DNA from 3 places in the Actinopolymorpha cephalotaxi genome. Region 1 is predicted to be linked to each of the others. Evidence: riboswitches for the same ligand, from Rfam matches in the RefSeq annotation. Region 1 holds a riboswitch; each other region holds the start of a gene.
What was found. A riboswitch is a leader RNA that binds a small molecule or an ion and turns the genes downstream of it on or off. The one in region 1 is predicted to bind thiamine pyrophosphate.
Positions count from the first base shown of each region.

Region 2: it holds a riboswitch for thiamine pyrophosphate, as region 1 does, so the genes downstream of both, thiM (hydroxyethylthiazole kinase) here and FHR37_RS07910 (ECF transporter S component) in region 1, are expected to answer to the same signal.
Region 3: it holds a riboswitch for thiamine pyrophosphate, as region 1 does, so the genes downstream of both, thiO (glycine oxidase ThiO) here and FHR37_RS07910 (ECF transporter S component) in region 1, are expected to answer to the same signal.

Region 1 is NZ_JACBZA010000001.1:1,753,756-1,764,244, reverse strand. It holds gene FHR37_RS07950 (AAA family ATPase) at 1-565, shown strand, start outside; gene FHR37_RS07945 (hypothetical protein) at 657-1,304, shown strand; gene FHR37_RS07940 (HGxxPAAW family protein) at 1,338-1,649, opposite strand; gene FHR37_RS07935 (Trp biosynthesis-associated membrane protein) at 1,740-2,417, opposite strand; gene FHR37_RS07930 (anthranilate synthase component I) at 2,414-3,919, opposite strand; gene hisI (phosphoribosyl-AMP cyclohydrolase) at 3,916-4,359, opposite strand; gene FHR37_RS07920 (GH92 family glycosyl hydrolase) at 4,576-7,959, shown strand; gene FHR37_RS07915 (TIGR03085 family metal-binding protein) at 7,956-8,591, shown strand; TPP riboswitch at 8,794-8,913, shown strand; gene FHR37_RS07910 (ECF transporter S component) at 9,027-9,647, shown strand; gene FHR37_RS32360 (ABC transporter ATP-binding protein) at 9,644-10,489, shown strand, end outside.
Region 2 is NZ_JACBZA010000001.1:1,072,309-1,082,797, forward strand. It holds gene FHR37_RS04880 (sugar phosphate isomerase/epimerase family protein) at 1-431, shown strand, start outside; gene FHR37_RS04885 (electron transfer flavoprotein subunit beta/FixA family protein) at 653-1,444, shown strand; gene FHR37_RS04890 (electron transfer flavoprotein subunit alpha/FixB family protein) at 1,536-2,498, shown strand; TPP riboswitch at 2,588-2,686, shown strand; gene thiM (hydroxyethylthiazole kinase) at 2,679-3,488, shown strand; gene thiE (thiamine phosphate synthase) at 3,491-4,159, shown strand; gene thiD (bifunctional hydroxymethylpyrimidine kinase/phosphomethylpyrimidine kinase) at 4,156-4,992, shown strand; gene FHR37_RS04910 (TenA family protein) at 5,004-5,669, shown strand; gene FHR37_RS04915 (cysteine desulfurase family protein) at 5,755-6,972, shown strand; gene mnmA (tRNA 2-thiouridine(34) synthase MnmA) at 6,972-8,063, shown strand; gene FHR37_RS04925 (methionine synthase) at 8,111-9,196, shown strand; gene FHR37_RS04930 (TetR/AcrR family transcriptional regulator) at 9,266-9,973, shown strand; gene FHR37_RS04935 (alpha/beta fold hydrolase) at 9,970-10,489, shown strand, end outside.
Region 3 is NZ_JACBZA010000001.1:2,386,023-2,396,511, reverse strand. It holds gene FHR37_RS10670 (type 1 glutamine amidotransferase domain-containing protein) at 1-24, opposite strand, end outside; gene FHR37_RS10665 (glycosyl hydrolase) at 140-3,487, opposite strand; gene FHR37_RS10660 (phytanoyl-CoA dioxygenase family protein) at 3,574-4,407, opposite strand; gene FHR37_RS10655 (NAD(+)/NADH kinase) at 4,574-5,455, opposite strand; gene FHR37_RS10650 (nitroreductase family deazaflavin-dependent oxidoreductase) at 5,494-5,928, opposite strand; gene FHR37_RS10645 (elongation factor G) at 6,213-8,243, shown strand; gene FHR37_RS10640 (PPOX class F420-dependent oxidoreductase) at 8,272-8,667, shown strand; TPP riboswitch at 8,788-8,898, shown strand; gene thiO (glycine oxidase ThiO) at 8,902-10,068, shown strand; gene thiS (sulfur carrier protein ThiS) at 10,041-10,241, shown strand; gene FHR37_RS10625 (thiazole synthase) at 10,252-10,489, shown strand, end outside.

The DNA of each region.
Region 1 (10,489 bases):
TCCCGCTCCGGTCGCCTGCCGGGCCGCGATCCTCGTCAACGGTCTGCCCGCCTCCGGCAAGTCGACACTCGCCCCGCGGCTGGCCCGGGCACTCGGCCTTCCGCTGTTCGCCAAGGACGTCATCAAGGAGACGCACGCGGACGTCCTCGGTGTGCACCCGCCCGACGACCGGCCGCAGCGGGCCTGGAACGCCACCCTCGGACGGGCCGCCAGCGAGACGATGTGGGCGCTGCTCGCCGACGCGCCACTCGGAGCGGTGCTGGAGAGTTCGTGGCGAGCCGACGTACGCCCGCTCGTCCAGGCCGGGCTGGCGCGGGCGAGGGTGACGCGGGCGATCGAGATCTGGTGCGACGTACCCGCCGGCGTCTCCTACGACCGCGACCGGGCCCGGTGGGCGGACCGGCACCGGATCCACGGCGCCCGGATCTCCGAGCCGGAGTGGGCGGCGATGGTCGCCGACGGCCGGCCGCTGGCGATCGGACCGGTGCTGCGGGTGGACACCACCGGGCCGGTCGACGTCGGCGCGCTGGCGGCATGGTGTCGTACGGAACTGGGCCGGGCGTAGCCGACCGCCTTCCGTACGCCCAATCAACCATCCCGGGCGGGACAAGAACAAGACTGCAGTTTTTCCTTCCAGGACAGCAGAATCTCTGCCCATGACCTGGGATCCGTTCGGGACGATCGCCAACACGCTGTGGATCGGCGGCGGGCAGTGGGCCGGCAAGTCGACGGCGGCCCGCGTCCTCGCCCACCGCTGCGGGATCACGGCGTACCACTACGACTACCACGACGCCCGCGGCCACGATGCCCGTCGCGTCGCCGAGCGGGCCGCGCGGGGCGAGCCGCTGACCGGGCGGGACCCGGACGAGCTGTGGGTCCGGCGTACGCCCGCCGAGATGGCCGAGGACGCGCTGGCGGAGTTCGGCCGGAGGTTCGAGTGGACGCTGGACGACCTGCGGGGGCTGGTGTCCGGGCGGCCGATCCTCGCCGAGGGGTGGGGGCTGCGTCCCGAACTCGTCACGCCGCTGCTGGAGTCGCCGGGCCGGATGCTGGTGATGGTGCCGACCGAGGAGTTCCGGCGGCACCAGTTGCGGGAACTCCCCCGTGCCCGGGAGTTCGGGCTACGCGTCAGCGATCCCGAACGTGCCCAGGCCAACCGGGTGGACCGGGACCGGCTGCTCGCGGAGTCGGCCGCCCAGGCGGCACGCGAACACGGCGTACGGGTGATGTGGGTGGACGGAACCAGGGACGCCGAGCAGGTGGCCTCCGAGGTCGCCGACCACTTCGCGCCCTACTTGGGCTGAGCGTGGCCTATCTGAGCTGAGCGAGGACGGGTCTCAGGAGACCTGGCTGCTCTCAGCGGAGTCCTCCGCGATCTGCCGCACCTCGGCCGGGCTGTGCCGGGGCACGCGCGGGCCGCCGTGGCCCATGACGTGCAGGACCTTGCCGGCGAGCAGGGAGATCAGCGTTCCACCGATCGCGCTGACGAAGAACAGCCACCAGTTGCCGATCACGACCGCCAGGCCGGCGACCACCGAGGTGGCCAGCAGAAGCCCCACGGTCGTCCAGGCCGCCGGGGTGTTGCCGTGGTGGGCCTGGGTGGTGTTCTCGTGCCGGTGTTCGTCGTTCGTGGCGCTCAACTCGCTCATGGCCGACCCTCTCTGTTCCGTACCGTGTCTCATTGTGTCGCGGGCCCCGATCACCGGCGAGCCGGGGTCGTCCGGCCGCGGGGCTGCCGATCAGTCACGCTGGGTGGGGTTGGTGGGACTCGGGGGGTCCGCGGGATCCGTGGGGTCCTCGCCGCGGTCCAGCGCGGCCCACGGGTCGTCGTTGGTACGCCGGGCCGCCGGTGCGTCGTACCTGCTGCCCATCGCCGGCCACGTCCGACCACGCGCGATCGCCAGCACACCTCCGGCCACGACGAGCAGGCCGCCGGCCACCGCGAGCCAGGGCCAGGCCTGGACCGTCGCCGTGGTCGCTCCGTCGCTGCCCCCGCCGCCGGTTCCCGCGCCCCCGGCGATCGCCCGGCGCACCGCCGCCTCCGCGACGGCGCCGGCGCGGGTCCAGAAGGTCACGGCCGAGGCGACCGCGGCGACCCCGGCCAGCGCGACCAGCCCGCCGGCGACCTGGCGGCCGCGGCCCCGGGTGGCCAGCACCGCGAGGACTCCGGCGAGCCCGAGGAAGCCGGCCGAGCGAGCCAGCGGGGCGGCCTGCGCTCCGGTGACCGAGGTGTGCACCGCGGGGTAGTTCGGAATCGCCCACCGGGCGGCGAGCCAGGTGCGGCCCGCGGCCCACAGCACGAGCGCCGCGCCGCCGAGGACCAGTGCGAGGGCGACGAAGAACTGCCGCCGGGCGGCCTGCTTCGGGGACGCGGAGGGCGCGGGAGTCGTGGGGTTCACGGGAGTCTCGGAGGTCACGGCGTCCGGAACGTCTCCGCCACCGCCACCGCGCGCAGCGCCGCGGCCGCCTTGTTGCGGGTCTCGGCGTCCTCGGCCGCCGGGTCGGAGTCGGCCACGATGCCCCCGCCGGCCTGGACGTACGCCACACCGTCGCGTAGCAAGGCGGTGCGGATCGCGATCGCGGCGTCCAGGTCACCGGCGAAGTCGAGGTAGCCGACCACCCCGCCGTACAGCCCGCGCCTGGTGGGTTCGAGCTTCTCGATGATCTCCATCGCGCGCGGCTTCGGCGCACCGGAGAGCGTGCCGGCCGGGAAGCAGGCACACAGGGCGTCGAAGGCGGTCCGGCCCGGTGCCAGCCGGCCGACCACCGTGGACTCCAGGTGCATGACGTGGCTGTATCTGCGTACGGTCATGAAGTCGACCACCTCGACGCTGCCCGGCGCGCAGACCCGGCCGAGGTCGTTGCGACCCAGGTCGACCAGCATCAGGTGCTCGGCGCGTTCCTTCTCGTCGGCGAGCAGCTCCTGCTCCAGCGCGTGGTCCTCCTCCGGCGTGCCGCCACGCGGCCGGGTGCCCGCGATCGGGTGCGTCAGCGCCCGCTCGCCGGTCACCGTCACCAGCGCCTCCGGGCTGGAACCCACGATGTCGAAGTCGCCGAAGCGCAGGAGATACATGTACGGCGAGGGGTTGGAGAAGCGCAGCACACGGTAGATGTCGAACGCCCGGGCCGTCGTCGCCCGCTCGAACCGCTGCGACACGACCACCTGGAACGCCTCGCCGGCGTGGATCTCCTCCTTGGCCTGCTCGACCGCCGCCATGTGCTCCTCGGCGGAACGCCGGCGCTCGTAGGCGGGCGGGGCCTGCAGATCGGCGGCCGCCACGAACGACGGCGTGGGCTGGGCGAGCGCCTTCGTCATCGCGTCCAGCCGCTGGACCGCGTCGGACCAGGCCTGGTCGACGCGCTCGCCGGTGTCGTCCCAGTTGACCGCGTTGGCGATCAGCAGCACCGTGCCGTCCACGTGGTCCAGCACCGCGAGGTCGGTGGCCAGCATCAGCGCCAGCTCCGGCAGCCCCAGGTCGTCGGTGGTGAGGTCGGGCAGCCGCTCGAGCCGGCGTACCGCGTCGTAGCCGATGTAGCCGACGAGCCCGCCGGTCAGCGGCGGCAAGCCGGGCAGGTGTGGCGTGTGCAGCCGGGCCACCGTCTCCTGCACGGCGGCCAGTGGGTCGCCACCCTCGGGCAGCCCCACCGGCGGATTGCCCAGCCAGTGCGCCTGGCCGTCGCGTTCGGTGAGGACCGCCGCGGAACGTACGCCGACGAAGGAGTACCTCCCCCACACCCCGCCGTGCTCGGCCGACTCGAACAGGAACGTGCCCGGCTCGTCCCGGGCCAGCTTGGCGTAGACGCCGAGGGGGGTCTCGGCGTCGGCGAGCAGCTTGCGGGTCACCGGGATCACCCGGCGCCCGGGCGCGAGGTCGCGGAAGCCGGCGAGGTCGGGGGTGGCGGCACCGAGGGACGTCACGGCCGGGCCTCCCCGCCCGTGGCAGCCGGTGTGCCCACCTTCGCGGTGAGCAGGCCGTCGTCGAAACAGGTGCGGGTGCCGGTGTGGCAGGCCGGTCCCTCCTGGTCCACCCGGACGAGGAGAGTGTCGCCGTCGCAGTCCAGCCGGACCTCCTTCACCCACTGCCGGTGACCCGAGGTCTCGCCCTTCACCCAGTACTCCTTGCGGCTGCGGCTCCAGAAGGTCGACCGGCCCGAGGTGAGCGTGCGGTGCAGCGCCTCGTCGTCCATCCAGCCGACCATCAGCACCTCGCCGGTGTCGTGCTGCTGGACCACCGCGACCACCAGGCCGTGGTCGTCGCGTTTGAGCCGTTCTGCGACCTCGGGGGCGAGTGCGGTGCCGGCCCTGGGGGTGGCGCTGGGGTTGGCCCTGGGGGCTGCACTGGGATCGGCGCTGGGCATGCCGGCCATTGTTCCCGGTGCCACCGACAGCGGGCGCGACGGGTCGTGACCACGCGGGTGCGGAGCCGGGCATAGCGGTACGAACGCCGATTCGCCGTCGCCCCCGTCTCGCCCCTGTGCTGCCCGCCCACGGATCCGCCCCGGTTGCGCCATGCCGCGGCGCCCGTGGCGGAGCCGATGATCGGCCTGTCGGTGGGCCGTGGCAGTCTGCCCGCCATGGCGAATTCGGTGGTGCACTTCCGCTCCTCGTTCGAACCCGGCGACCCTTGTCCCGACGTGGCGGGCGGCGACGGCCACGCCGCCGACGGGTTCACCGTCGAGGTCGCGGGCGGGCCTGCCCACGCTCCGGCCGCCAAGCCGGGCGTCGGCTTCACCGGCCGGCACGCGCTCCGCTACGCCGCCGAGCGGGCGAGCTCCGACCCGCGCACCGTGAGACTGTTCGCGGTGGACGTCGAGGTCGGGCCGGACACCGAGCTGTCCTACGTCCTCTTCCCGGAGTTCACCGCCGGCGACCTGACCTACGCCGCGACCTACGCCGCGGTCGACCTCGAGTTCGCCGACGGCACCCGGCTCAGCGAGCTCGGCGCCCGCGACCAGCACGACCAGCCGGCGGACGCGGCCGGCCAGGGTGCCGCCCGGATGCTCTACGCCGACCAGTGGAACTCCCGGCGGATCGCGGTCGGTGCCGTGGCCGCCGGTCGCCGGGTCACCTCCGTGCTGCTCACCCACCACCAGCCCGACGCCGCCGACGCCGCCGATACCGCCGACACCACCGTGCCCTTCGGTGGCTGGGTGGACGACATCGTTCTCGCCGAGCGTGCAAGCCCCGCCGGGGAGCCGCGCCGGTTGTCCGACCACGTGCTCACCACCCGCGGCACGCACTCCAGCGGGGCGTTCTCCCGGGGCAACAACCTCCCGGCCACGGCGGTGCCGCTGGGCTTCAACTTCTGGACGCCGGTCACCGACGCGGGCACGCTGCGCTGGGAGTACGAATACCACCGCGGCAACGACGACGAAAACCGGCCGCGCCTGCAGGCGCTGGGGCTGAGCCACCAGCCCAGCCCGTGGATGGGCGACCGGCAGACGTTCCAGGTGATGCCGTCCAGCGCCGCGGGCGCCCCCGACGCCGACCGCGCCACGCGGGCGCTGGCGTTCGGCCACGACAACGAGATCGCCCGCCCGCACTGGTACTCCGTCACCTTCGACAACGGCCTGGTCGCCGAGATCGCCCCGGCCGACCACGCGGCGATGTTCCGGTTCACGTTCACCGGGCCGACCTCCACGCTGTTCTTCGACAACGTCGACGCCGACGCCGGGGTGAGCGTCGATCCGGAGACCGGCGTGCTGACCGGCTACACCGACACCGGCAGCCGGCGGTCCAACGGCGCGAGCCGGATGTTCGTGTACGCGGAGTTCGACCGGCCCGTGGTCGAGTCCGGCCGGCCCGACGGCGTGGGCGAGCGGGCGCAGGCGGCGGCGTACGCGAGGTTCGACCCCACCGGTGACCGTACGGTCACCATGCGGATCGCCACCTCGCTGATCAGCCTGGACCAGGCACGCCACAACCTGGCGCTGGAGATCGCGGCCGGCGACTCCTTCGAGGACGTCCGCGAACGCGCCCAGCGGCAGTGGGACGACACCCTCGGCGTGATCGAGGTGGAAGGGGCGAGCGAGGACCAGCTCACCACGCTGTACTCCAACCTCTACCGCCTCTACCTCTATCCCAACTCCGCCCACGAGAACACCGGCACCGCGCAGGCGCCCATCTACGCGCACGCCGTGCAGTCGGCGACATCCTCACCGCTGAGCGGTCCCACCAGGACAGGTGCCGACGTCGTTCCCGGCAAGGCGTATGTCAACAACGGCTTCTGGGACACCTACCGCACCACTTGGCCGGCCTACGCGCTGTTCACCCCCACGCTGGCCGGTGAGCTGGTGGAGGGGTTCCTTCAGCAGTACCGCGACGGTGGCTGGGTGGCCCGCTGGTCCTCCCCCGGCTACGCCGACTGCATGGTCGGCACCAGTTCCGACGTGGCCTTCGGCGACGCCTACTGCAAGGGCGTCGAGGGCTTCGACGCCTGGGCGGCCTACGAGTCGGCGGTGAAGAACGCCACCGTCCGCCCGCCCAACCCCTTCGTCGGGCGCAAGGGGATGGAGCGCTCGCCGTTCCTCGGCTACACCCCGGTGGAGGCGACCGAGGAGGCGATGTCGTGGTCGATGGACGGCTACATCAACGACTTCGGCATCGCCATGATGGCCGGGCAGCTGGCGCGGGACGTAGGACCCGACGACTCCCGCCACGCCAGGTTGTGCGAGGAGGAGGAGTACTTCCGCCGCCGCGCGCTCGGCTACGTCCACCTGTTCGACCCGGCGGTCGGCTTCTTCCAGGGCCGGCACGGCGACGGTTCGCGGCGGTTGTCCCCGCAGGAGTTCGACCCACGGATGTGGGGGTTCGACTACACCGAGACCAACGCCTGGAACATGGCGTTCCACGTTCCGCACGACGGCGCCGGGCTGGCCTGGCTCCACGGCGGGCGGGAGGCGCTCGCGCGCAGGCTGGACGAGTTCTTCGCCACTCCCGAGACCGGTGAGGAACGCTTCAAGGGCTCCTACGGCACCGTGATCCACGAGATGACCGAAGCCCGTGACGTACGCATGGGGATGTACGGCCACAGCAACCAGCCGGCCCACCACATCGCCTACATGTACACCTACGCCGGACAGCCGGCGCGCACCCAGGAGAAGGTGCGCGAGGTGCTCACCCGGCTCTACCTCGGCAGCGAGCTCGGCCAGGGCTACTGCGGTGACGAGGACAACGGCGAGATGTCGGCGTGGCAGGTGTTCAGCGCGCTCGGGTTCTACCCGCTGCAGATGGGCAGCCCCCGCTACGCGATCGGCTCGCCGTTGTTCACCAGGGCGACGGTGCACCTGGAGTCGGGCGCCGACCTGGTGATCGACGCACCGGACAACAGCGCCGGCAACGTCTACGTGCAGGGCCTCTCCGTGGACGGCGTGCCCTACGACCGGGCCTGGCTGCCGCACGACCTGCTGGCCAAGGGCGGCGTGCTGGAGTTCGCCATGGGGCCCGAGCCGTCGGACTGGGCGAGCGCACCGGACGCCGCGCCGCCGTCGATCACCGAGCCCGGCGAGGCGCCCGCACCTCTCGTCGACGTCACCCGGCCCGGTGCCGGCACCGCCCGGGCGAGTGAGGGCGTGGACGCGGCGCACCTGTTCGACGACAGCTCGGCCGGCTCGGTGACGTTCGACGGGACCCGGCGGTGGGTCTCCTACGAGCTGGCGGCGCCGGCCCGGATCGACTTCTACACGCTCACCTCTCCCGTGGACAACGCCGGTGCGGCCCCGACGGCATGGGTGCTCGCCGGCTCCCGCGACGGGACCGGCTGGGAGGTTCTGGACACCAGGAGCGGGGAGGAGTTCGGATGGCCGCTGCACACCCGGCCGTTCCTGGTCGCCGCGCCGGGTGACTACACCCACTACCGGCTCGATCTCGCGCCGGGGCCCGACGACACCCCGGGCGGCGCGCCGGTCGCCCTCGCCCAGGTGGAGCTGCTGGCCCAGCACCCTACGATCGGGTCATGACTGATCACGCCCGCGCCGAACGCCGAGCGCTCGCCGACCTGCTGGACGCGCTGGGTCCGGACGCGCCCACGCTGTGCGCCGACTGGACGACGTCCGACCTCGCCGCCCACCTGGTGATCCGGGAAGGTGACCCGCTGGGCGCCGCGGGCATCCTGCTGCCACCGCTTGCCGGCAGGACGAAGGAACGCATGACCGGGCTGGTCGGGCGGCTCGGCTACGCAGAGCTGGTCGACCGGTTCCGTCAGGGCCCGCCCTCGTGGTCGCCGGCCAGGCTGGGGGCGGTGGACCGCGCGGCCAACACGGTGGAATTCTTCGTCCACCACGAGGACGTGCGGCGCGCCCAGCCGGACTGGACCGCCCGCGACCTGCCGGACGACTTCGAGGACCTCCTGTGGCGGCGGGTCACCAGCGCCGGCCGGATGCTGTTCCGCCGGTCCGCGGCCGGGGTACTGGTGGCCCGCCCCGACGGCGCCACCGCGCGGGTTCGCAAGGGTGAGCCGACGGCCGTGCTGTCCGGGCTTCCGAGCGAGATCACGTTGTACATGTTCGGGCGCAGGGGTGTGTCCCGGGCCGAGGTCGTCGGGCCACCGGCGGCGGTCCAGGCGCTGGCCCACGCCCCGCTCGGAGTCTGACGGCTCGCCGGCGGCGGCCCAGGCGCCACACGCCGCTCGGAGTCTGAGGGCCCGCCGGTCCGACCTCCGGTCGAGCCGGCGGTGGGCCTCGGTCGGCCGCGACGCCGGCACCCGCCCGGGGCCACCGCGAGTCTCGGCGGCCCGGTGTAGCCTTCGGGCGGCACCACACGAGGACAGCAGCACAGCAGTAGCAACAGACAACAGCAGACGACAGGGGAGCGCGGAAGCGCTGAGAGTGCGGGACCGCCGGCGACGGCGGGGCCCGCAGACCCTCGAACCTGATCTGGGTAATGCCAGCGCAGGAAGTCGGTCTGTCCGTTCGTCACCGGGCCCGCGCCCGGCCGATCGACCGATCGGGCGGTGCGGAGCTCCCGGCGGCGAATCGGACCCAGTGGCACTCGGCCGCGTCTCCTCCCCGGTTCAGGGAGGACACTCATGACCCAGGATGTGACCTCGACCGCGACCCGCGGTCAGCGGCCCGTCAACCGGCGGTGGCGCACCGTCGACATCATCGTCGCCGCCGTGGTCGCGGTGGCGTTCGGCGTGGTGTTCTTCGCCTGGGGCGTGCTGTACAACGCGCTCACCCCAGTCTTCGTGGGCTTCAAACCGGCCCAGGCGGTGATCTACGGCATGTGGCTGCTGCCCGGTGTCCTTGGTGGCCTGCTCATCCGCAAGCCGGGCGCCGCGGTGTTTACCGAGCTCGTCGCCGCCGTCGTCTCGGTTCTACTCGGCGTGGAGAGTCCCCTGGCGATCATCCTCTACGGCCTGGTCCAGGGCCTGGCCGCGGAACTGGTCTTCGCGGCGTTCCGCTACCGCCGCTGGCGGCTGCCGGTGGCGCTGCTCGCCGGTGCGGTCGCCGGGGTGGTCCCGGCCGTCATGGACAACGTGCTCTACAACTTCGCATGGGCACCCACCTGGCAGCTCGTGTACGGCGTGCTCGTGGTGGTGAGCTCGCTCGTCATCGCCGGGGCCGGGTCCTTCGCGCTCGTCCGGGCGCTCGCCGCCACCGGCGTACTGGCGCCGTTCGCGTCCGGCCGGGAGCAGACGACCCGGTGAGCGCGTCGGCGAGGGCCCGCCCGCCCGCCGCGTCCGGGCCCGGCGCCGCGCTGTCGATCCGGGCACGCAGCTGGTCGTTCCGGTACGCCGGCCGGCACACGTGGGCGGTCCGGGACCTCGACCTCGCCGTCGAGCCGGGCGAGCGGGTCCTGCTCGCCGGGCCGTCCGGCGGCGGCAAGAGCACCCTGCTCACCGGCCTCGCCGGACTGCTCGACGCCGAGCAGGCCGCCGACGTCGAGGGCACCCTGCTGGTCGGCGGATCACCTCCGCAGCAGGTACGCGACCGGATCGGCCTGGCGTTCCAGGACCCGGAGACGCAGCTGGTGATGGCCCGGGCCGGCGACGACGTGGCGTTCGGCCTGGAGAACCGCGCCGTGCCCACCGAGCGCATCTGGCCGCGGGTCGACGAGGCGCTCGCGCTGACCGGTTTCCCGTACGGCCGGGACCATCCCACCGGGCGGCTGTCCGGCGGGGAGAAGCAGCGGCTCGTCCTGGCCGGCGTGGTGGCGCTGCGCCCGGACCTGATCCTGCTGGACGAGCCGACCGCCAACCTCGATCCCGACGGAGCGGCGCTGGTACGCCAGGCCGTCGACCAGGTGGTCGCGGCCACCGGAGCGACGCTGGTCGTGGTCGACCACCGGGTCGGCGACTGGCTGCCGCTGGTGGACCGGGTGGTGGTGCTCCGGTCCGGCGGCGGCGTGCTCGCCGACGGCAGCCCGGACAAGGTCTTCGTTGCCGACCACGGTCCGCTGGCCGCCGCCGGAGTGTGGATCCCGGGCGAGGTGCCCTCACCCCGGCGGTCCACATCCGCCCCGGTCGTGTCAGCGCCGGGCGCCTCGGCC
Region 2 (10,489 bases), 680 kb from region 1:
TCGGCCTGGAGTACGTCGGGCCGAAGTCGTTCTGGAGCACCGAGCTGTATCCGTTCGTGCACACCCTCGCCGAGGCGCGCGAGCTGATCGACGCGGTGGGCAGCCCCAACGTGGGCCTCATCCTGGACACCTTCCACTGGTTCACCTCCGGTGAGTCCGCGGCCGACATCGCCGAACTGTCCGCGCACGAGGTGGTGGCCGTCGACCTCAACGACGCGCCCACCGGCCTGGAGCGCGACCAGCAGCAGGACGGTCAGCGGATGCTGCCCGGGGCGACCGGCGTGATCGACGTGGCCGGCTTCGTGGGCGCGCTGCGCAAGATCGGCTACGTCGGCCCGGTCAAGGTCGAGCCGTTCAACGCCGAGCTGCGGGCGATGGACCCCCGCGACGCCGTGGCCAAGACGGCCGAGTCGCTGACCGCCGTTCTGTAGGGCAGGTCGTGCACACCACCGGTCCCGGGGAGGCTGCCAGGACTCCCCGGGGACCGGTGGTTGCCCGCGAAGCTACTCACGGGTAACGTCGCGTCAGTCGGGTCGGTCCCGTCTACGGTTGGGGGCGGACCCCTGGCCGGTGAACCCGTTGGATGGCCCGTCGAGGGCGCCCGGGTTCGACGTGGCGAGCCAAGGACGCGAGTGAGGAGCCGGACGCGAGCATGAACATCGTGGTGTGTGTGAAGTACGTCCCGGACGCGACCGCGGAACGCGGCTTCGACCCCGGCGACCGGACCGTCGACCGGTCCGGTGTTCCCGGACTGCTGTCGGAGCTGGACGAGTACGCCGTCGAGGCCGCCCTCAAGCTCGCCGAGGCCGGCGACGCCGAGGTGACCGTCCTCACGGTCGGGCCCGCCGACGCCGCCGACGCGCTGAAGAAGAGCCTGCAGATGGGTGCGGGCGCGGCCGTGCACGTGCTCGACGACGCGATCCACGGCTCGGACTCGGTGGGCACCTCGCTGGTGCTGGCCGAGGCGGTCCGCAAGCTGGGCGCCGAGCGACCGGTCGACCTCGTGCTGTGCGGGATGGCCTCCACCGACGGCAGCATGTCGGTGGTCCCGGCGATGCTGGCCGAGCGGCTCGACCTGCCGCAGGTCACCTTCGCCAGCGAGCTCGAGGTCGGCGGTGGCACGGTGCGGATCCGCCGCGACGGCGAGGCCGCCACCGAGACCGTCGAGGCAGCTCTGCCCGCCGTGGTCTCGGTCACCGACCAGGCCAACGAGCCCCGCTACCCCTCGTTCAAGGGAATCATGGCGGCGAAGAAGAAGCCGGTGCAGACCTGGAGCCTCGCCGACCTCGGCGTCGACGCCGGTGCGGTCGGCCTGGCCTCCGCCTGGACCGCGGTCGACTCCTTCGAGGCGCGCCCGGCCCGGCAGAAGGGCACGGTCGTCACCGACGAGGGCGACGGCGGGCAGCGGCTCGTGGCCTACCTCGCCGAGCAGCGGTTCGTCTAGACCGCAGCGACCAGCCGCGAGCTGCCAACTTCGACCACCGATCCGGGTACGGGCGACCGACCGCTGAGCGACTGCAAGGAAGCGTGCCGAAATGAGCGAGATCCTGGTTCTCGTCGACCACGTCGACGGGGTCGTACGCAAGACCACCACCGAGCTGCTGACCATCGCGCGGCGCCTCGGCGAACCCTCCGCGGTGTTCGTCGGCGCCGGCTACGAGCAGGCCAAGGACACCCTGGCGACGTACGGCGCCCAGAAGGTCTACCTGCTGGAGCAGCCGGAGCTGACCGACCACCTCGTCGCACCCAAGGCGGAGGCGCTGGCCCAGCTCGCCGAGCGGAGCGCACCGGCCGCGATCATGCTGACCTCCGGTGCGGAGGGCAAGGAGATCGCCGGGCGGCTCGCGATCAAGCTCGGCTCCGGCGTTCTCACCGACGTCGTGGACGTCGAGCCCGGCGACGGCACGGTCCTCGCCACCCAGGCGGTGTTCGCCGGCAACTACACCGTCCGGTCCCGGGTCACCCACGGCACGCCGATCCTGACCGTCAAGCCCAACTCCGCCACCCCCGAACCCGCACTCGCGCAGCCGGTGGAGGAGAAGGCCGACGTCACCGTGTCGGAGCGGGCCCGGGCCGCGCGGGTGGTGGAGCGCTCGCCGCGCACCCAGACCGGGCGCCCGGAGCTGACCGAGGCGGCGATCGTGGTGTCCGGTGGGCGCGGGGTCGGCTCGGCGGACAACTTCTCCGTCGTCGAGGGACTCGCGGACGCGCTCGGCGGCGCGGTCGGCGCGTCCCGCGCGGCGGTGGACGCCGGGTGGTACCCCCACGCCTACCAGGTCGGCCAGACGGGCAAGACCGTCTCGCCGCAGCTGTACCTCGCCGCCGGAATCTCCGGCGCGATCCAGCACCGGGCGGGCATGCAGACCTCGAAGACGATCGCGGTGGTCAACAAGGATCCGGAGGCGCCGATCTTCGAGATGGCCGACTTCGGTGTCGTCGGCGACCTGCACGCGGTGCTGCCGCAGGCGACCGAGGAGATCAACCGCCGCAAGGGCTGAGCCGGGGAGTTCCGGGTGGACGCCGGTGCACGCGGGCCGACCGCGTGCACCGGCGTTCGCACGTCGACCATCCGGCCGGTACGGTCGGACGCAGTGACGCGGGGTGTCCCCGAAGGCCGGGACTGAGATCACACCCGTCGAACCTGATCCAGATCATGCTGGCGAAGGGACTGTCGCACGATGGTCACGACCACGTCCGTCACCGCGGACGCCGTAGCGGAAGTACGCGAGAACCTCCGCGACCAGGCGCCGCTGGTGCACTGCCTCACCAATCTCGTCGTCGCCAACTTCACCGCCAACGCGCTGCTCGCCGCGGGCGCGTCCCCGGCGATGACCGACACCCCCGAGGACGCGCAGGTGCTCGCCGCCGGCGCCGGTGCGGTGCTGGTCAACCTCGGCACCGTGACCCACGCCTCGGCCGAGGGCATGCGGGCGTCGGTGACGTCGGCGGCCCGGGCCGGACGTCCGTGGGTGCTCGACCCCGTGGCCGCCGGTCCGCTGCCGTGGCGTACCGCCCTGGCCGGTGACCTGCTCGCGCTCGCACCCCCTGCGGTCGTACGAGGAAACGCCTCGGAGGTGCTCGCCCTGACCGGCGGTGCCGGCGGCCGCGGCGTGGAGTCCACCGCCGACCCGGAACAGGCCTGGCCGGCCGCCCGGTCGCTGGCCGGCACGTACGGCCTGACGGTGGCGGTGAGCGGCCCGGTCGACCTGCTCACCGACGGCGAACGCACCGTACGGGTCGCCAACGGCCATCCGTTGATGATCCGGATCACCGGCGTCGGCTGCGTGCTCGGCGCGCTCACCGCCGGCTGCCTCGCGGTGACCAGCGACGCCCTGCTGGCCGCGACGGCGGCGACGGTGCTGCTCACCCTCGCCGGGGAGGCGGCGGCGGCGCGGGCGCCTCGGCCCGGGTCGTTCGCGACCGCGCTGCTGGACGAGCTGGACGCCACCGGCGCCGACCGCATCCGCGCGGGCGCAAGGCTGGGTTGACGATGGCTCCTGAACCCTCGGGCAGCCGGGGCCGCGCGCTCGACCTCTCGCTCTACCTCGTCACCGACACCGCGCTGTGCGGCCCGCGCGGGGTGGCCGCCACCGTGCGGGCGGCGGTGGCCGGCGGAGTGAGCGCGGTGCAGCTGCGCGACCCGGGCGCCACCACCCGGGACCTGCTCCGGGCCGGCGCGGAGGTACGCGAGGCGCTCGCCGGCACCGGCGTACCCCTGTTCGTCAACGACCGGGCCGACGTGGCGCACGCGCTCGGCGCCGACGGGGTGCACCTCGGCCAGTCCGACCTGCCGCCCGAGCACGCCCGCGAGCTGCTCGGGCCGGACGTGTGGATCGGACTGTCCGCGCACACCTCCGGCCACCTCGACGAAGCGCTCGCGCTGCCGCCGGGGACGGTGGACTACCTCGGCGTCGGACCGGTCTTCGCCCAGACGACGAAGGCGGACGCGGCGTCCCCGCGCGGCCTGGGCCTGCTCGCCGAACTCGTCGCCGCCGCCGCCGCGGCCGGCCTGCCCTGTGTGGCGATCGGCGGCATCGGCCCGGACAACGCCGACGCCGTACGCGCCACCGGCGTGGCCGGGATCGCGGTGGTCAGCGCCGTGTGCGGGCGGCCCGATCCGGCGGCCGCAGCCCGAGCCCTGCGTACGGAGGTTCGATGACCACTCACGTGTCCGGCCAGGTGCCCGTCGCGCTCACCATCGCCACCAGCGACCCGTCCGGTGGGGCGGGCATCCAGGCCGACCTGAAGACGTTCTCCGCCCTCGGCGCCTACGGCACGGCGGTGCTGGTGGCGCTGACCGCGCAGAACACCCGCGGCGTCACCGGCATCCACGTCCTCCCGACGGAGTTCATCGCCGAGCAGGTGGACACCCTCGTCTCCGACGTCCGCGTGGACGCGGTGAAGATCGGCATGCTCGCCGACGCCACCGTCGTGCACACCGTCGCCGAGGCGCTGCGCCGCCATCGGGACCGGCTTCCGTCGGTGGTGCTCGACCCGGTGATGGTGGCCTCCAGCGGGGACCGGCTGCTCACCGAGGACGCGGTGGCGCTGGTACGGACCGAGTTGCTCCCGCTGGCCGGCCTGGTGACCCCGAACCTCCCCGAGGCCGCCGCCCTGCTGGGCACCTCACCGGCCCGTACGCCTGCCGAGGTCGAACGCCAGGCCGCCGAACTCCGTGCGCTCGGCGTACCCCGGGTGCTGCTGAAGGGCGGGCACGGCGACGACCCGGAGGAGTCCGCCGACCTCTACCTCGACGCCGACGGCGCCGAGTGGCTGCGAGCACCGCGGATCCACACCCGGCACACGCACGGCACCGGCTGCACGCTCTCCTCCGCGATCGCCGCGCTGCGTCCCCAGCGGCCGGACTGGCGTACCGCAGTCGTCGGCGCCAAGGACTACCTCACTGCCGCGCTGGCCGCGGCCGACTCCCTCGACGTCGGCGGGGGACACGGGCCGGTGCACCACTTCCACGCCTGGTGGGGAGCGCGATGACGGGGAACGCGGTGACGGAATCGACGGGGTTCTGCTCGGACGCCTGGACGGCCACCGCGGCCAGCCGGGCCGCGATCGACGCGCTGCCGTTCGTGGTGACCCTCGGCGACGGCAGCCTGGACAGCGGGCGGTTCGCGTACTACCTCGCCCAGGACACCTTCTACCTCGACGACTACGCCCGGGCGCTCGCGGCCGCCGCGGTGAAGGCGCCGAACGGCGCGGACCTCGCCTTCTTCGCGAAGTCCGCGCACACCGCGATCGAGGTCGAACAGGACCTGCACCGTACGCACGTCCGGGACCTGGCGGCGTACCAGCGGTCGCCGACCTGCGTCGGCTACACGTCGTACCTCCTCGGCGTCGCGCACACCCGCGGCTACGCCGAGCTGGTCGCGGCGCTGCTGCCGTGCTTCTGGATCTATCAGGACGTGGGTACGCGGCTGCTGGCGGCGGCCGGTGATCTGTCCGGCCACCCGTACGGCGACTGGATCGGCACCTACGCCGACGAGGAGTTCGCCCGGTCCACCGCGCGGGTGTGCGAGATCGCCGACCGGACGGCCGCGGTGGCCGACCCGGCCACGCTGGACCGCATGCACGAGGCGTTCGCCCGGGCGACAGCCTGGGAGTGGATGTTCTGGGACGCCGCGTGGCGGCAGGAGGGCTGGCCGCCCCAGGGCTGACCCGGCTGAGCCTCGATGGCGGCGACCGGCGGTGGAACGGCGGGTGGAACGGCTGTCGGCGGTGGTCATTACGCTGAACCCTGAGATGACGGCACCACGTACCTACCTCGATCATGCCGCGACCACCCCGATGCTCCCGGAGGCGGTGGCCGCGATGACCGCCCAGCTTTCCCGGCTGGGCAACGCGTCGTCCCTGCACGCCTCCGGCCGGGCCGCCCGCAGGCTGGTGGAGGAGTCCCGGGAGTCGGTGGCCGCGGCGCTCGGCGCCCGGCCGTCGGAGATCGTCTTCACCGGTGGCGGCACCGAGGCGGACAACCTCGCCGTCAAGGGCCTGTTCTGGGCGCGCCGGGCCGCCGACCCGCGTCGCCGCCGCGTGCTGGCCAGCGCCGTCGAGCACCACGCCGTGCTCGACTCGGTGCGCTGGCTGGAGTCGTTCGCCGGGGCCGAGGTCGAGTGGATCCCGGTCGACGCGTACGGCCGGGTCGACGTGGCCGCGCTGCGGGCGAGCGTGCAGGCCGACCCCGAGTCGGTGGCGCTGGTGACCGTGATGTGGGCCAACAACGAGGTGGGCACCGTCCAGCCGATCGCCGAGGTGGTCGAGCTCGCCGGGCGGTACGACATCCCGGTGCACTCCGACGCCGTGCAGGCGGTCGGCCAGCTTCCGGTCGACTTCGCGGTGTCCGGCCTGGACGCGATGACGGTGACCGGGCACAAGCTGGGCGGCCCGGTCGGCGTGGGCGCCCTGGTGGTCCGCCGGCAGGTCGACCTGGTGCCGCTGCTGCACGGCGGGGGACAGGAACGCGACGTCCGCTCCGGCACGCTCGACGTGGCCGCGATCGCGGCGTTCGCCGTCGCCGTCGACTCCGCCACGGCCGGTCGCGAGCGGCTCGCCGCCCGGTTGGCCGGGCTCCGGGCCGAGCTGGTCGAGGAGATCCTCGCCGCGGTGCCCGATGCCGAGCTCAACGGCGACCCCGGCACCGCGCACCCCGATCCCGGCGGCAGGCTTCCGGGCAACGCGCACTTCTCCTTTCCCGGCTGCGAGGGCGACTCGCTGTTGCTGCTGCTCGACGCGCGCGGCATCGAGTGCTCCACCGGCTCGGCGTGCTCGGCGGGAGTGGCCGAGGCGAGCCACGTGCTGCTGGCGATGGGTCGTGACGAGGAGCGTGCCCGCGGCTCGCTGCGGTTCAGCCTGGGCCACACCTCCACCCGCGCCGACGTCGACGCGCTCGGTGCTGCGATCGGCCCGGTGGTGGAGCGCGCCCGCAGCGCGGGTCTGGTCAACGTGAGCGGAGGACGGAACTGATGCGGGTGCTGGCGGCGATGTCCGGCGGGGTCGACTCCGCGGTGGCGGCCGCGCGGGCGGTGGACGCCGGCCACCAGGTCACCGGGGTGCACCTCGCGCTGTCGCGCAACCCGTCGTCCTACCGCACGGGTGCCCGCGGCTGCTGCACGCTGGAGGACGCCCGCGACGCCCGCCGGGCCGCCGACGTGCTCGGCATCCCGTTCTACGTCTGGGATCTGGCCGAGCGGTTCCACGCCGACGTGGTGACCGACTTCGTGCAGGAGTACGCCGCCGGCCGCACGCCCAACCCCTGCCTGCGCTGCAACGAGAAGATCAAGTTCGCCGCGGTGCTCGACCGGGCGCTGGCGCTCGGCTTCGACGCGGTCTGCACCGGCCACTACGCCCAGCTCGTGGACGGGCCCGCCGGCCGGGAGCTGCACAGGTCGGTCGACCCCGGCAAGGACCAGTCGTACGTCCTCGGCGTCCTCACCGCCGAGCAGCTCGCCCACGCCTACTTCCCGCTCGGCGGGTCGCCGAAGTCGGCGGTGCGGGCCGAGGCCGCCGAGCGCGGACTCGCGGTCGCCGACAAGCCCGACAGCCACGACATCTGCTTCGTCGCCGACGGCGACACGGCGGGCTTCCTGGCCCGCGAGCTCGGCGAGCAGCCCGGCAGGGTGGTCGACGAGGAGGGCACCGTGCTGGCCGAGCACGACGCGGCGTACGCGTTCACCGTCGGCCAGCGCCGGGGCCTGCGCCTCGGCCGGCCGGCCGACGACGGCAAGCCCCGCTACGTCCTGTCCATCGAACCCGTGAGCCGCACCGTCACCGTCGGACCCCGCGACCGGCTGACCGTCGCGCACATCGAGGGCACCCAGCCGCGGTGGTGCGGCCCGGCGCCGGCCGGTCCGGTGGAATGCCGGGCGCAGATCCGCGCGCACGGCGACACGCTGCCCGCGCGGGCGTGGGTGGACGACGACGTGCTCCGGGTCGAGCTCGCCGAGCCGGCCACCGGCGTCGCGCCCGGCCAGGCGGTGGTGATCTACGCCGGCACCCGGGTGATCGGATCGGCCACCATCTCCTCCACGGCCCCCGCCACCCCGGCCACGAACTGAACCCGCGCGCCGAGCTCGGCGCCGACCGTCGCCCGTAGGCTTTGCGGGTGCCGAACCCCATCGAAATGCCCTGGCGTCCGGGTGCCGCGACCGGCGTCGGATCGCTGCCGTACGACGATCCGCTGGAAGCAACCCGGGTCGTGCTGGGCGAGCTGCCCGACCTGCCGCACCTGCCCGAGCTACCCGGCCGGGGACCCGGCTCCGACATGATCGGGCGGGCCTGCGCGCTGCTGGTCGAACTCGGCGTCGACCTGCAGCCGTCCGGCTGGCGGCTGGTGCCGGGTGAGGGGCTCGACCAGCGCCGGGCTCGCTCCACCCTGGCCCGCGACCTGGACGCGCTGGAAGAACTGACCCAGGCCTACGGCGGTCCGCTGAAGGTCCAGTTCACCGGGCCGCTGACGCTCGCCGCCGGGGTCGAACGCCCGCGCGGGGGCCGGGTGGTGGGGGACAGCGGTGCCCGCCGCGACCTGGCGCAGTCCCTGGCCGAGGGCCTGACGGTCCACCTGCGCGAGCTGCACCGCCGGGTGCCGGGTGCGTCGCTGGTGGTCCAGCTCGACGAACCGTCGATGCCCGCGGTCCTGCGCGGATCGGTGCCGACGGCCTCCGGGTTCTCCCGCTACCGCCCGGTCGAGGAGCACGAGGCGACCGACCTGCTGGGCGGCGTGATCGCGGCGATCGTGGCCGCCGGCGCGGTGCCGGTCGTGCACAGCTGCGCGGCCGGAACGCCGTTCCCGCTGCTGGTGCGCGCCGGGGCGCGCGGCCTGTCGTTCGACCTGAAGAAGCTCGGCCAGGCCGACGCGGACCCGCTGTCGGAGGCGGTCGAGGCCGGCGTGGCGTTGTTCGCCGGTGCCGTGCCCGCGCTGCGGCCCGAGGAGCCCGCTCGGCCCGCTCCGGGCACCGCGGCTGCTGCCGCGGACGGCGCCGCGCCCCGCCGCTCGGGCCCGCCCGGACCCACCGACGCCGACGTGGCCCGGACGGTGCAGGCGTTCTGGCGGCGGCTGGGGTTCGCCGCGGACGAGGTGGCCCGCGGTGTCGTGGTCACGCCCGCGTGCGGGCTCGCCGGCGCGGACCCGGCGTGGGCGCGTACGGCGATGAGACTGGCCCGGGAGGCGGCCGCGCACCTCGCGAGCTGACGCTCCCCGGTGCACTGACCGGGGGGCCCCGGCCGCAACCTGCGGTTGACAGGAAATACGATACGGCGCGTGTCGTATCGAAAGAAGATCGAAGGCGGCCGGTCGTCGCCGGGGCGTCCGCGGGACGAGGGGCTGGAACGCCGGATCCTGGCGGCCGTCCTGGAGGTGCTGTCGGAAGCGGGCTACGCCGGCCTCACGTACGAGGAGGTGGCGCGACGCTGCAATGCCTCCAAGGCGAGCCTGTACCGCCGCTGGAAGACCAAGCGGGACATGGTGATCGCGGCACTGCGGTCCGGACCGGCCCAGGACGGCGCCGCGGAGCCGATCGACACCGGCAGCCTGCGCGAGGACCTGCTGTGCCTGTGCCGCCGGCTGGACCGCACGATGCGGGCGGCGGACAGCCAGACCGCGATGCTGCTCCTCCAGGCGGGCCTGGAGGATCCCGAGCTGTGCGAGGCGATCGAGAACTCGGTGGGCCCCACCGGTGCCCGGCTGCCCCGGCAGGTCCTCGACGCCGCCGTCGCCCGTGGTGACCTTCCCGCCGGGACGGACCCCTTCGCCTTCGAGGAAGTCGTCGGTGCCGCGCTGCTGCTTCGCCGGATCAACGGCCTGCCGGCCGGCGAGGAGTACCTCGTCGCGCTGGTCGACACCATCGTGATCCCCGCGCTGCGCGCATCCGCGACCTCGCCGGTCCCGCTGCCGGCCGGCATCTTCTCCGGACACCCGGGCCCTCCCGTCCCGGACACACTCCCGCCCGCCACCAAGGAGAATCGATGACCTCCCACCTGACCATCGTCGGCTTCGACTACCGCACCCTCCCCGGAGCGGACGGCGTCGGCCTCAACGTCGCGGTCGGCGGCGAGGGCCCGGCCGTGGTCCTGCTCCACGGGTTCCCGCAGACCCACTACATGTGGAGGCACGTCGCCGGACGGCTCCGGGACGAGCACACCGTGATCGTCGCGGACCTGCGCGGCTACGGCGACAGCGACAAGCCGTCCGGGACCGACCCGGACACGTACTCCAAGCGGACGATGGCCAATGACATCGTCCAGGTCGCGGCCGCCCTGGGGTTCGACCACTTCGGCCTGGTCGGTCACGACCGCGGCGCCCTGGTCGGCGTTCGGGCCGGCCTGGACCACCCGGCGGTCGTGGACTACCTCGGCATCCTGGACGTGCTGCCCACCCTGGACACCTGGGCGGTGCTGCAGGGCGTGAACGCGAAGGTGGCCTGGCACCTCTACCTCATGGCCCAGCCCGCCGGGCTCCCCGAGAAGATGATCGCCGCTGTCGCAC
Region 3 (10,489 bases), 630 kb from region 1:
GATCACGATGAGTGCTGCGGTCATGGTGTCTCCTCAGCCGTCGCGGTCTACCCCCCATCCTGACCCCGGGGGCCGCCCGAAGCCCAGCACGGGGGGGTCGGACCCGGCCGGCTGATCACCCGGCCTCGGCGAATCAGGCTCAGCCCGCGCCCAGCCTGATCGGCCGGAACAGCGCGGAGTTCTTCTCCCCGCCGATCCCGGACCCCCACTCGATCCAGCCCTCACGGCCCGCGCCGTCGTTGTCGTTGACGAGGAACGACAGGCTGAGCAGCCGGTCGTCCGGTTGGATCGGCGCGAGGCTCGACCAGGGCAGCGCGACCTCGTAGGTGGTCTCGTTCCTGGCCTCGTCCCGCGTCACCGCGACGTCCACTCCGGTGACCTCGCCCGGCTGTCCCTGGGCGGCCAGCCAGCGCCACATCCGCGGGCCGGCCGGGGTCAGCGCCACGCCGTACTCGTCCCACCGGGCGCTCTCCCCCGGCATCCCGGCGGCGACGCTGAACTGGAAGCCGTCACCGGCCCAGATGCGTTCGCCGGTCTCCGGCTGGGACTGGGTGTCGTCGTGCACCTTCGCCGAGAGGTACAGGTGGCCGGCGTCCCACGTCCACCACACCGAGCCGCTCAGGTCGTCCGCGCCGCCGTAGCCGGGAATCTGCACCTTGCCCTCGCCCGCCAGGTCGATCGGGGTCACACCGCTCAGGTCGTCCAGCGTTCCGTCCACGGTGACCGGCTTCTCCACCAGGGTGCGCAGCTGGTCGGCCGGCGGCAGGACGAGTTGGCCGGCGGTCACGGCGTCGGTGAGGCCGGGTGAGCTGAGCCGTAGCTGCAGTGGGTACGTCTGGCCGCGGGCGAGGTCACCCAGTGGGAGCTCGGCGGTCCGGGTGGCGTGCGCGGGCACCGGCGAGGCCAGGTCGAGCGTTCCGGACCGCTCGCCGATCGTCCACGCCAGCCGGCTCACCGGCAGGTCGCGGTCGGCGCGGTTGGTGACCCGCACCGCGAGCACGTCCTCCCCGCTCCGCAGGACGTGCGCCGAGCTCAGCCGGAACGGATGCACCACCTCGACCCGGGTCCGCAACCGGGCGACGGGCTGACCGCGCAGCACGACCTCGCCGGTCAGCACCCGGGAACCGGCCAGGCTCGCCGCGGGTACGCGGACCGGGATCGTGGCCTCCGTACCCGCCGCGACCGACACCGGCACCGACGTGCCCGCGATCTCGAACGTGCCACGCACCGCGGCGCGCGGCGGCTGGGTGGTGTCCACGGTCAGCGTGAGCGGGATCGGGTCGCCGAGCACCGCCTGACCGTCGCGGTCGGACGTCCACCCGAACCTGGCTGTCAAGGCGACCTTGACATCACCCGCGACGTAGATCGGGTCGCCGGACAGCGACAGCTGGACCCGGCCCGCCTGCGGGTAGTACGTGCGGGTGGCACCGGTCAGGTCGGTCACCGCCACCGGGTGGTCGGTGGTCACGTCGACCACGGCCGGCGCGCCGGACCACAGCACGCGCAGCGGCCCGTCGGCGCCGTCGAAGACGTAGCTGGAGACACCGCCGCCGACGTCCTCCGTACGCTCGAACGCAGCACCGGTCAGCTGCCGGGTCATCGCCGCGTAGGACACGTAACCAGGCTTGGGGGTCCAGCGCCCGGCCGGGTCCGCGGTGTTGTGCAGCAGGCCGAAGTTGTGCTCGTTGTAGGCGGGGTCGAGCCCGTCGTTCATCACGTCGTACCAGAAGTAGCGCTGGACGCCGTGGGCGAACGCCACCACGTGGGCGCGGACGACGTAGGCGGCCTGGGTCTGTTCGCTCACCCCGTTGCCGGCGTCGTGGGTCGGCCAGCCCTGCTCGGTGATCCAGATGGGCTTGGGCTTTCCGCCGTTGTAGCGCCGGATCAGCGCGTCCAGGTCCTCCAGGCTCTTCGCGGCCTGCTCCGGCTCGGACGGGTAGACGTAGGGGTGCACCGACACGACGTCCATGTAGCGCAGGCCGCCGAGCTTGAAGAGCGCCTCCAGCCAGTCCAGCGGAACGCCCGCGGTGACCGCACCCGCCACCGTCGCGTCCGGCGTACGGGCCTTCACCTGCTGGTAGGTCGCCTTCAGCAACGGGAAGTACGACTCCGGAAGACTGTCGGCCGGCCCGTCACCGGCGTCACCGAAGCCGATGTTGAACTCGTTGTAGACCTCCAGCCACTTCACCTTGCCGTCGTAGTGCTCGGTGGTGGCCGCCGCGTACTTCGCGAACCCGGCCCGGCCCTCGTCGGTGTAGGGCGTGGCGTTGTTGTCGTAGAACGGGTTGATGTACGCCGCGATCGGCAGCCAGCGCATGCCGGCCTTGTCCACCGCCGACACGAGTGGGTCGTAGCGGCCGAAGTCGTAGCTGTCCTTGGTGGTCTCGATCGAGCTCCAGAACGCGTCCTCGCGGAGGTTCTTGGCGCCCGCCTTGCCCATCAGTTCCGCCACCCCGAGGTTCTCCGTCCCCGACAGGTGGGCGGCCATGCCGAACGGCGAGTCCGCCACCGCGCCGACGTCGAACGCCGTCAGCCTCGCCAGCGTGGTGTCCCTGGTGGCCAGGACGGCTCCGTTGCTTTCCGCCGTCACCGTCAACCGGTAGTAGCCCGGCGTGCCGATCGGCAGCGACAGGTCGGCGGCACCGCCGGTCACGTCCGCGCGGCCCTGCCCCACGGGGGTGCCGTCGAGGTCGTACGCCGACCAGCGCACCGCGTCGCCCTTGGTACGTAGGGAAATGCGCGCCGGTTGCGTTCCCACGAAGATGTTCCCGGGCTGGGTCTGTTCGAACGCCAGGTCGGGCGGGGTGACCGTCATCGTCACGCCGTCCAGGTGCATGGCGCCGGTGACCTTGCCGCCGGTGAGCAGTCCCCTGTCCAGGATCAGCGACACCTTGGTGGCCGGACCGTGCCAGGTGCCGTCGTCGGCGCCGCCGAAGTGGGAGTAGCTGTCGCCGCCGTCGAAACGCGTCGCGGTGAGCTGCTGCCAGGAGCCGTCCGCGGTCAGGTGCAGGCGCTGCTGGTGTGCCTGGCCGGTGCTGTCGAAGACCCGCAGGACCACGGCGGACAGGTCGCTGGAACGCGCCCACAGGTGCAGCGCGGTGGCGTCCAGGTCGACCGTACGGGAGATGTCGACGTAGTTGCCGCCGCCGGTGAAGTCACCGGTGAGTACGCCGGACCGGATGCCTTCCGCGTGGTCGGTCCCGTCGAGGTCGAAGCTCCCCTTGGCACCCGGGAACTCCGCGCCGAGGCCGAGCTGCCATCCCTCGCCGGAGGACTCGAAGCCGCCGATCACCTGCTCGACTCCGGAGACCGCCGCCGGGTCGGCGATCGGCGCGCCCGCCGGCGTGACGGGCGTGGCCGTACCCGCCAGCGCGGCCGGGGCGGCGGCCGCCGCCACCACCCCGGCCGCCAGCAGCGAGCCGAGCACCCGGCCCGACCAGCGGGTCCGCCACGTCCGTGTCCAATGGGTCCACCGCGTCCACCTCATGCTGGCCCTTCCCCGTGCACCGAGAACCGAACACCAGTGAGCGGGCCGCCCGCGCTACGTGGAACGCCCTACGTCGTACGTGAACCTCAGCGCACGTCCTGCGGGCTGTGCTCCTTCAGCCAGCCGCGCAGCGGAGCATCCTCGTCCGTCGGCGAGTAGTGGCCGTTGGCGTTGAGGGCGTGCCCGAGCAGCTGCCGGCGGATCGGGTCGCTGCTCGGCCACAGCTCGTTCACGGTCATGTCGTCCTTGGTACGGATCCAGCGGTAGCCGTAGCCGTAGAAGAGGACCTTGCGGGTGACGTCGGACCAGTTGGGGCTGGCCGCGTGCCACAGCCGCCGGTCGAAGAACACCGCGGTGCCCGGCTTGGCGAGCACCGGCACCGCACCCTCGGGCTGCCCCTTGCCGTCCGGCACCTCGATCCGGTCCCTGCGGTGACTGCCCGGCACCACCCAGAAGTTGCCGCGTCCCTCCTCGCTGGTGTCGGACAGGAAGTAGGCGACCTTGATGGAAAGCCGCGGCCGAGGGGTCTCCTCCATGTCGAAGTTGACCCGGCCGGAGTCCTGGTGCCAGCCGAACGTCTTGTCGGTCCGCTCCTGGCCCGACGGCGGGGTGACGATGAGGTGGGCGTGGTAGAGGTAGATGTTCCAGCCGAGGATCCCCCACACCTTGGGGAGGATGCGGTCGTAGTCGACCAGGTCGGTGTAGAGCGGCGACACCGGAACGAAGTTGGGGTAGAACATCGCCGCGTCCGGCTTGGCCCGGCCGGCCGCCGACTCCTGGGCGTGCAGCCTGTCGGTGGTCTGCGTCAGCTCGGCGAGATGGTCAGGGGAAAGCGCGTTCTCTATCTGCAGAATGCCGGTCTCTTCGAACGTACGGCGTTCACTGTCGGTGAGCCGGTGTTGCAGACACGACGGGTCCATGGAACTTCTCCTCCACACAGGGAGCGGGCGACGGACCTCGGCATCGTCGCCGAAGTGAGGAAAGGGCTTTCTGGCGAAGCTATCCGGGCGGCTTCGACAGGGCAAACATCCGGCGCGGTTGTGTCACCTTCCGGCAACCGCTCCGGGTGCTTCGGTGTGCGGGTCGCTACTCGACCTCGAGGCTGCCGGTGACCCGGAGCTTGCGCCGGGCCCGTTCGTAGAACGTCGTCCGGCCGAACCGCACCACCAGCGCCGCAGCTCGCACCGGCGTGACGTCGAGGCGTACGCCGGGACCGACGTACGCCTCGACCCGGCCGTCGACCTCCACCGCCAGCTGTCCCGACACCGGCAGGACCAGGAGCGACGGCCGCTCGTCGGCGGCCAGCACCAGGGCCCGGTCGAACGTGGAGTGCGCCGACGCGGCCACCACGAGCACCGCGTCGACGGTGGGCGAGACGATCGGGCCGCCCGCGGAGAAGCTGTACGCCGTCGAACCGGTCGGGGTGGACACGAGGACCGCGTCGGCGGCGTACCGGACGAACTCCTGCCCCTGCACCGAGGTGGCGATGGCGGCCGAGGCCTGGCCGGGGATGCGGACCAGCGCGAGGTCGTTGAACGCGAGCACCGGCTTGCCGTCCGGTTGTTCCGGGCCGTCCGGGACGACGGACCGCAACGCCATCCGCGGCTCGACGGAGTAGCGCCCGGCGTCGATGTCGGACAGCGCGGTCGGCAGGTCGCACACGTCGATCTCGGCGAGGAAGCCCAGCCGGCCCAGGTTGACGCCCAGCACCGGGGTGGCGTGGCCGGCGACCAGGCGCATGCTGCGCAGCATCGTCCCGTCGCCGCCGAGGCTGATCAGCAGGTCGGCGCGGTGGACGAGCTCGTGCGACGGAACCGCGACCGCGTCGCAGACCAGCCGGTCGATCTCCTCGGGCAGGCCGAGCACGGCGACATCTCGGCCACGCGCCCACTCCACCACGGCGTCGACCGCCGCCTTCGCGTCGCGTTCGGGGTGAAGCACCAGACCGATCGCGTGTAGCTGCCCCATCGCCTCACTCTAGGCGGGCGCGACACCGGCTCTCGAGGTCAGTCCTTGATCGGCTCGAGGACGAAGACCGGGATCTGCCGGTCGGTCTTCTTCTGGTAGTCCGCGTAGTCCGGGTACGCCGCGACCGCGCGGTCCCACCAGATCGCCTTCTCGTCGCCGCTGACCTCGCGCGCCACGTAGTCCTTGGTGACGGTGCCGTCCTGCAGTTCCACGTGCGGGTCGGCCGTCACGTTGTAGTACCAGACCGGATGCTTGGGGGCGCCGCCGAGCGAGGCGACGATCGCGTACACACCCTCGTGCTCGACCCGCATCAACGGCACCTTGCGGAGCTTCCCGGTCTTCGCGCCGCGCGTGGTCAGCAGGATGACCGCCCGGCCCTTGATGTCCACGCTGTCGGTGGTACCCGTCTCGAAGATCTTCTCGGTCTGCTCTCGCACCCATCCGCTGGGGCTCAGCTCGACTTCACCTGTCATCGACATGCCGACCTGCAACCGAAGGGGTCGGGCTCGTATTCCCGTACGGCCCTCCGCCACCGACGTGCGACCCGCCCGGGACGTCCTGAATCCGTTGCGAATGTCCGACCGGAAATCGGTTGTGGCGGACCCGGCCGGTCTGTTTCACTCACCCCGACCGGCGGCCGGCCGGCGCCGGTCCGGCCTGCGACAGTCGAGCCGACAGAAAGGCGAGCCCCCGATGCGTCCAGCGTTCGTGTCCTCCCAGCGGAAGATCGCTTCCTACTCCAAGGACATGACGCCTCGTGAAACTGATCAACCTGGGGATCCTCGCACACGTCGACGCCGGTAAGACGAGCCTGACCGAGCGGCTGCTGCACGCCGCCGGGGTGATCGACGAGATCGGCAGCGTCGACGCCGGCAACACCCAGACCGACTCCCTCGACCTCGAACGCCGCCGCGGCATCACGATCAAGTCCGCGGTGGTGTCGTTCGTGCTCGACGGAGTGACGGTCAACCTGATCGACACACCCGGCCACCCGGACTTCATCGCCGAGGTGGAGCGGGTGCTGAACGTCCTCGACGGCGCGGTGCTGGTGGTGTCGGCCGTCGAGGGGGTGCAGGCCCAGACGCGGGTGCTGATGCGCACCCTGCGGCGGCTGCGCATCCCGACCCTGCTCTTCGTGAACAAGCTGGACCGCCGCGGCGCGGACGCCGAGCGGGTGTACGCCGAGATCGCCGAGAAGCTCACCCCCGCGGTGGTGCCGATGGGCCGGGCGTACGACCAGGGCACGCCGCACGCCGGCTTCCTGCCGTACGGACCAGACGACGGGGCCTTCGCCACCGCCGCGGCCGAGGTGCTCGCCGACGCCGACGACGGGTTCCTCGCCGCCTACGTCGACGGCGACGGAGACGTCCTCACCGACGGGCGGCTGCGGCACGAGCTGGCGACCCGGACCGCGCGGGCGCGGGTGCACCCGGTGTTCGCGGGTTCGGCGATCACCGGTGCGGGGATCGCCGCGCTGGTGTCCGGGATCCGGGACCTCCTTCCCACCGCCGGCGGGGACCCGGACGCGCCCGCGTCCGGGTCGGTGTTCAAGGTCGACCGCGGTCCGGGCGGGGAGAAGATCGCCTACGTCCGGATGTTCGACGGCGCCGTGCACCTGCGCGACCAGGTGCCGGTCGTACGCCCGGGCGGGAGCGGCGGCGCCACCGGCGGCGTGGATGGCGGCGTGGACGGCGGTGGGAGCAAGGTCACCGGAATCCGGGTCTTCGACCAGGGCGCGGCACCCGTCCGCCCGGTGGTGCGCGCCGGGCAGATCGGCAGGCTGACCGGCCTCGCCGACGTCCGGATCGGCGACACCGTCGGCGTTCCCCGGCCCGGTGGGGCCGCCCATCACTTCGCCCCGCCGACGCTGGAGACGGTGGTCGTCCCCGTGCGGCGGTCCGACAAGGGCGCCCTGCACCTCGCGCTCACCCAGCTCGCGGAGCAGGACCCGCTGATCAACCTGCGCCAGGACGACGTACGGCAGGAGATCTACGTTTCGCTCTACGGCGAGGTGCAGAAGGAGGTCGTCGCGACCACGCTGGCCGAGGAGTACGGCATCGAGGTGGAGTTCGCGAGGACGTCGGTGATCTGTGTCGAGCGGCCGATCGGCAAGGGCGCCGCGTACGACCTGATCGGCACCGACGCCAACCCCTACTTCGCCACCGTCGGCCTGCGGGTCGAACCCGCACGGCCGGGCGACGGAGTTTCGTTCGGGCTGGACGTCGAACTGGGATCGATGCCACCCGCGTTCTTCACCGCGGTCGAGGAGACTGTCAAGGAGACCTTGCGCCAAGGCCTGTCCGGCTGGGAGGTCGGCGACATCGCGGTGTTCATGACGCACTCGGGTTACTACGCCCGGCAGAGCCACTCCCACGGCACGTTCGACAAAAGCATGTCGAGCACCGCCGGCGACTTCCGCTACCTCACTCCCTTGGTGCTGATGGCCGCGCTGCGGCAGGCCGGGACCGTGGTGTGCGAACCCGCGCACCGCTTCCACCTGGAGTGCCCGGCGGACACGCTGGCGGCGGTGGTGCCCGCACTGGTGCGGCTCGGCGGCGTGCCGGACTCCCAGCAGCCGAAGGGTTCGGGCGCGGTCGTGGAGGGCGAGATCCCGGCGGCGCGGGTGCACGAGCTGCAGCAGCAACTGCCGGGGCTGACCCGCGGTGAGGGAATGCTGGACTCGACGTTCGAGCGGTACCAACCGGTGCGCGGGCCGGCACCGACCAGGCCGCGGACCGACCACAACCCGCTGGACCGACGGGAGTACCTCCGCGTCGTGAAGCGCTAGCGCGCACGTCGGCTGTTACGGTCTGACCGTGACCGACGCCCCTGGCCTTGCCCTCCTCGACGACGAACCGTTCGTCTCCCTGACGACGTTCCGCCGCTCCGGCGAGCCGGTCGCCACCACGGTGTGGATCGTCCGCGACGGCGACGCGCTGTACGTCACCACGGGCGAGACCACCGGGAAGGTCCGCCGGCTGCGCCGGGACCCGCGGGTCACCATGCGGCCCTGCACCCGGATGGGCCGCGTCGCCGAGGACGCGCCGTCGGTGCCCGCGGTCGCGGAGGTCGTCACCGACCCCGAGGTCACCGGGCGGGTCATGTCGGCGTTCCGTACGAAGTACCGCACGCAGTTCCGACTGGCCATGGCCCTGGAGCGCTTCCGGAAGAAGGGCGGCGGGCGCGTCCTGCTGCGCATCACCTCCGGCTGACCGGCGCAACCCGCCATTGACGCGGACGTGGACGCGGACGTGCACGTCCCGCTCGGGCGTACGGAACATCCGGTGCCCCGGCTCGTCGGCCGGGCAGGATGCTGATCCCGTGTTAACGTCGAACCTCCACGCGGGAGCCCGCCGGTAGCGGGCTGAGAGGGAGCCGACACCGCTCCGACCGCCGAACCTGATCCGGGTCATGCCGGCGAAGGAAGTGAGGAGCCGACGGTGCCGATGAGGATCGCCGTGCTCGGCGCGGGCATCGTCGGGCTGGCCTGCGCCGCCGAACTCCTCCGTGCAGGCCACGACGTCCGCGTCTTCGATCCCGCTCCGGCCTCGGGCGCGACGCACGCCGCTGCCGGGATGCTCTCACCGGCCGGGGAGGCCTGGCACGGCGAGGAGAACCTCCTTCGTCTCGGCGTGGAGAGTGCGGGACTGTGGCCGGAGTACGCCGCCTGGTTGGAGTCCGCGTCCGGTGTCGACGTCGACCACCGCCGCGCCGGAACGCTGCTCGCCGGCCGCGACCACGACGACGTTCAGGTGGTGCGCCGCACCCTCGACCTGCTCGCCGCACACGGCATCGAGTACGAGGAACTCCGGCAGCGCGACCTGCGCGAACGCGAACCCGAACTCTCCACCCGGGTCTGCGGAGGGGCTTACCTGCCAGGTGACCACAGTGTCAACCCGCGCAGGGTTTCCGCTGCCCTGCTCGCCCTCCTCGGAGACAGGGTCGAGCACCGAAACGCCGCACCGTCGACCACGCCGTCGCCCCTCCTGGCGCCGGGCGAGGACCGGCCAGCCTCGGTGGAGGGCGTGCGCACCGAGGACGGGCGGCTGGTGCGCGCCGATGCCGTGCTGGTGGCGACCGGCCACCAACTGCCGCCGCAGGTGCCACAGCGCCGGCACGTTCGGCCCGTGCGCGGTGAGATTCTGCGGGTACGGCCGCCGTCCGGGCAGGCGCCCACACAGACGATCCGAGCCCTCGTACACGGCGAGCCGGTGTACGCCGTGCCGCGCGCCGGCGGCGAGGTGGTCGTCGGCGCGACCCAGGAGGAGCACGCCGGGGATCCGATGCCGACCGTCGGCGGGGTGGCACGTCTGCTCGACGCCGCACGCACGTTGCTGCCCGGCCTGGAACGCGCCGAGATCCTGGAGGTCCTCGCACGCCACCGCCCCGGCACCCCCGACAACGGCCCGATGCTCGGCCCGACCGGCGTCCACGGCCTCTATCTTGCCGCCGGCCACCATCGCGGTGGAGTACTCCTGGCTCCGGTCACAGCGCGGATCCTGCGTGCCCACATCGAGTCGGGTTCCCCCGACGCAGCGAACGCGTTCTCCCCGAGCCGGTTCGACACGTCGGAAAGGATGAGCCGATGGACGTCACTGTCAACGGCGAACTGACACAGGTCCCGAACGGCATCGATGTCGCCGACCTGGTGCGACGGCGACTGCCCGACCCCAGGAGTGTCGCGGTCGCCGTCAACGGCGCGGTCGTACGCACCGGTGACTGGGAACGCACCCAGCTCAGTTCGGGAGACGCCGTCGAGATCGTCACCGCACGACAGGGAGGCTGAGGTGGTCGACATGGCCGCGGTGAACGCCGGCACCAGCCCGGATCGCCTCACGGTGAACGGAGCCGAGATCGCCTCCAGGTTGTGGATCGGGACCGGCGGGCTGACCAACCTGCAGACGATCGTGGACGTCGTACGCACCGCTCGTCCGGGTTTTGTCACGGTGTCGATGCGGCGTACGTCCGACCTGGGCGAAGGATCGCTGCTGGACGCGCTCGCGGGCGTACTGGAGGAGACCGGCGCCCGCCTGC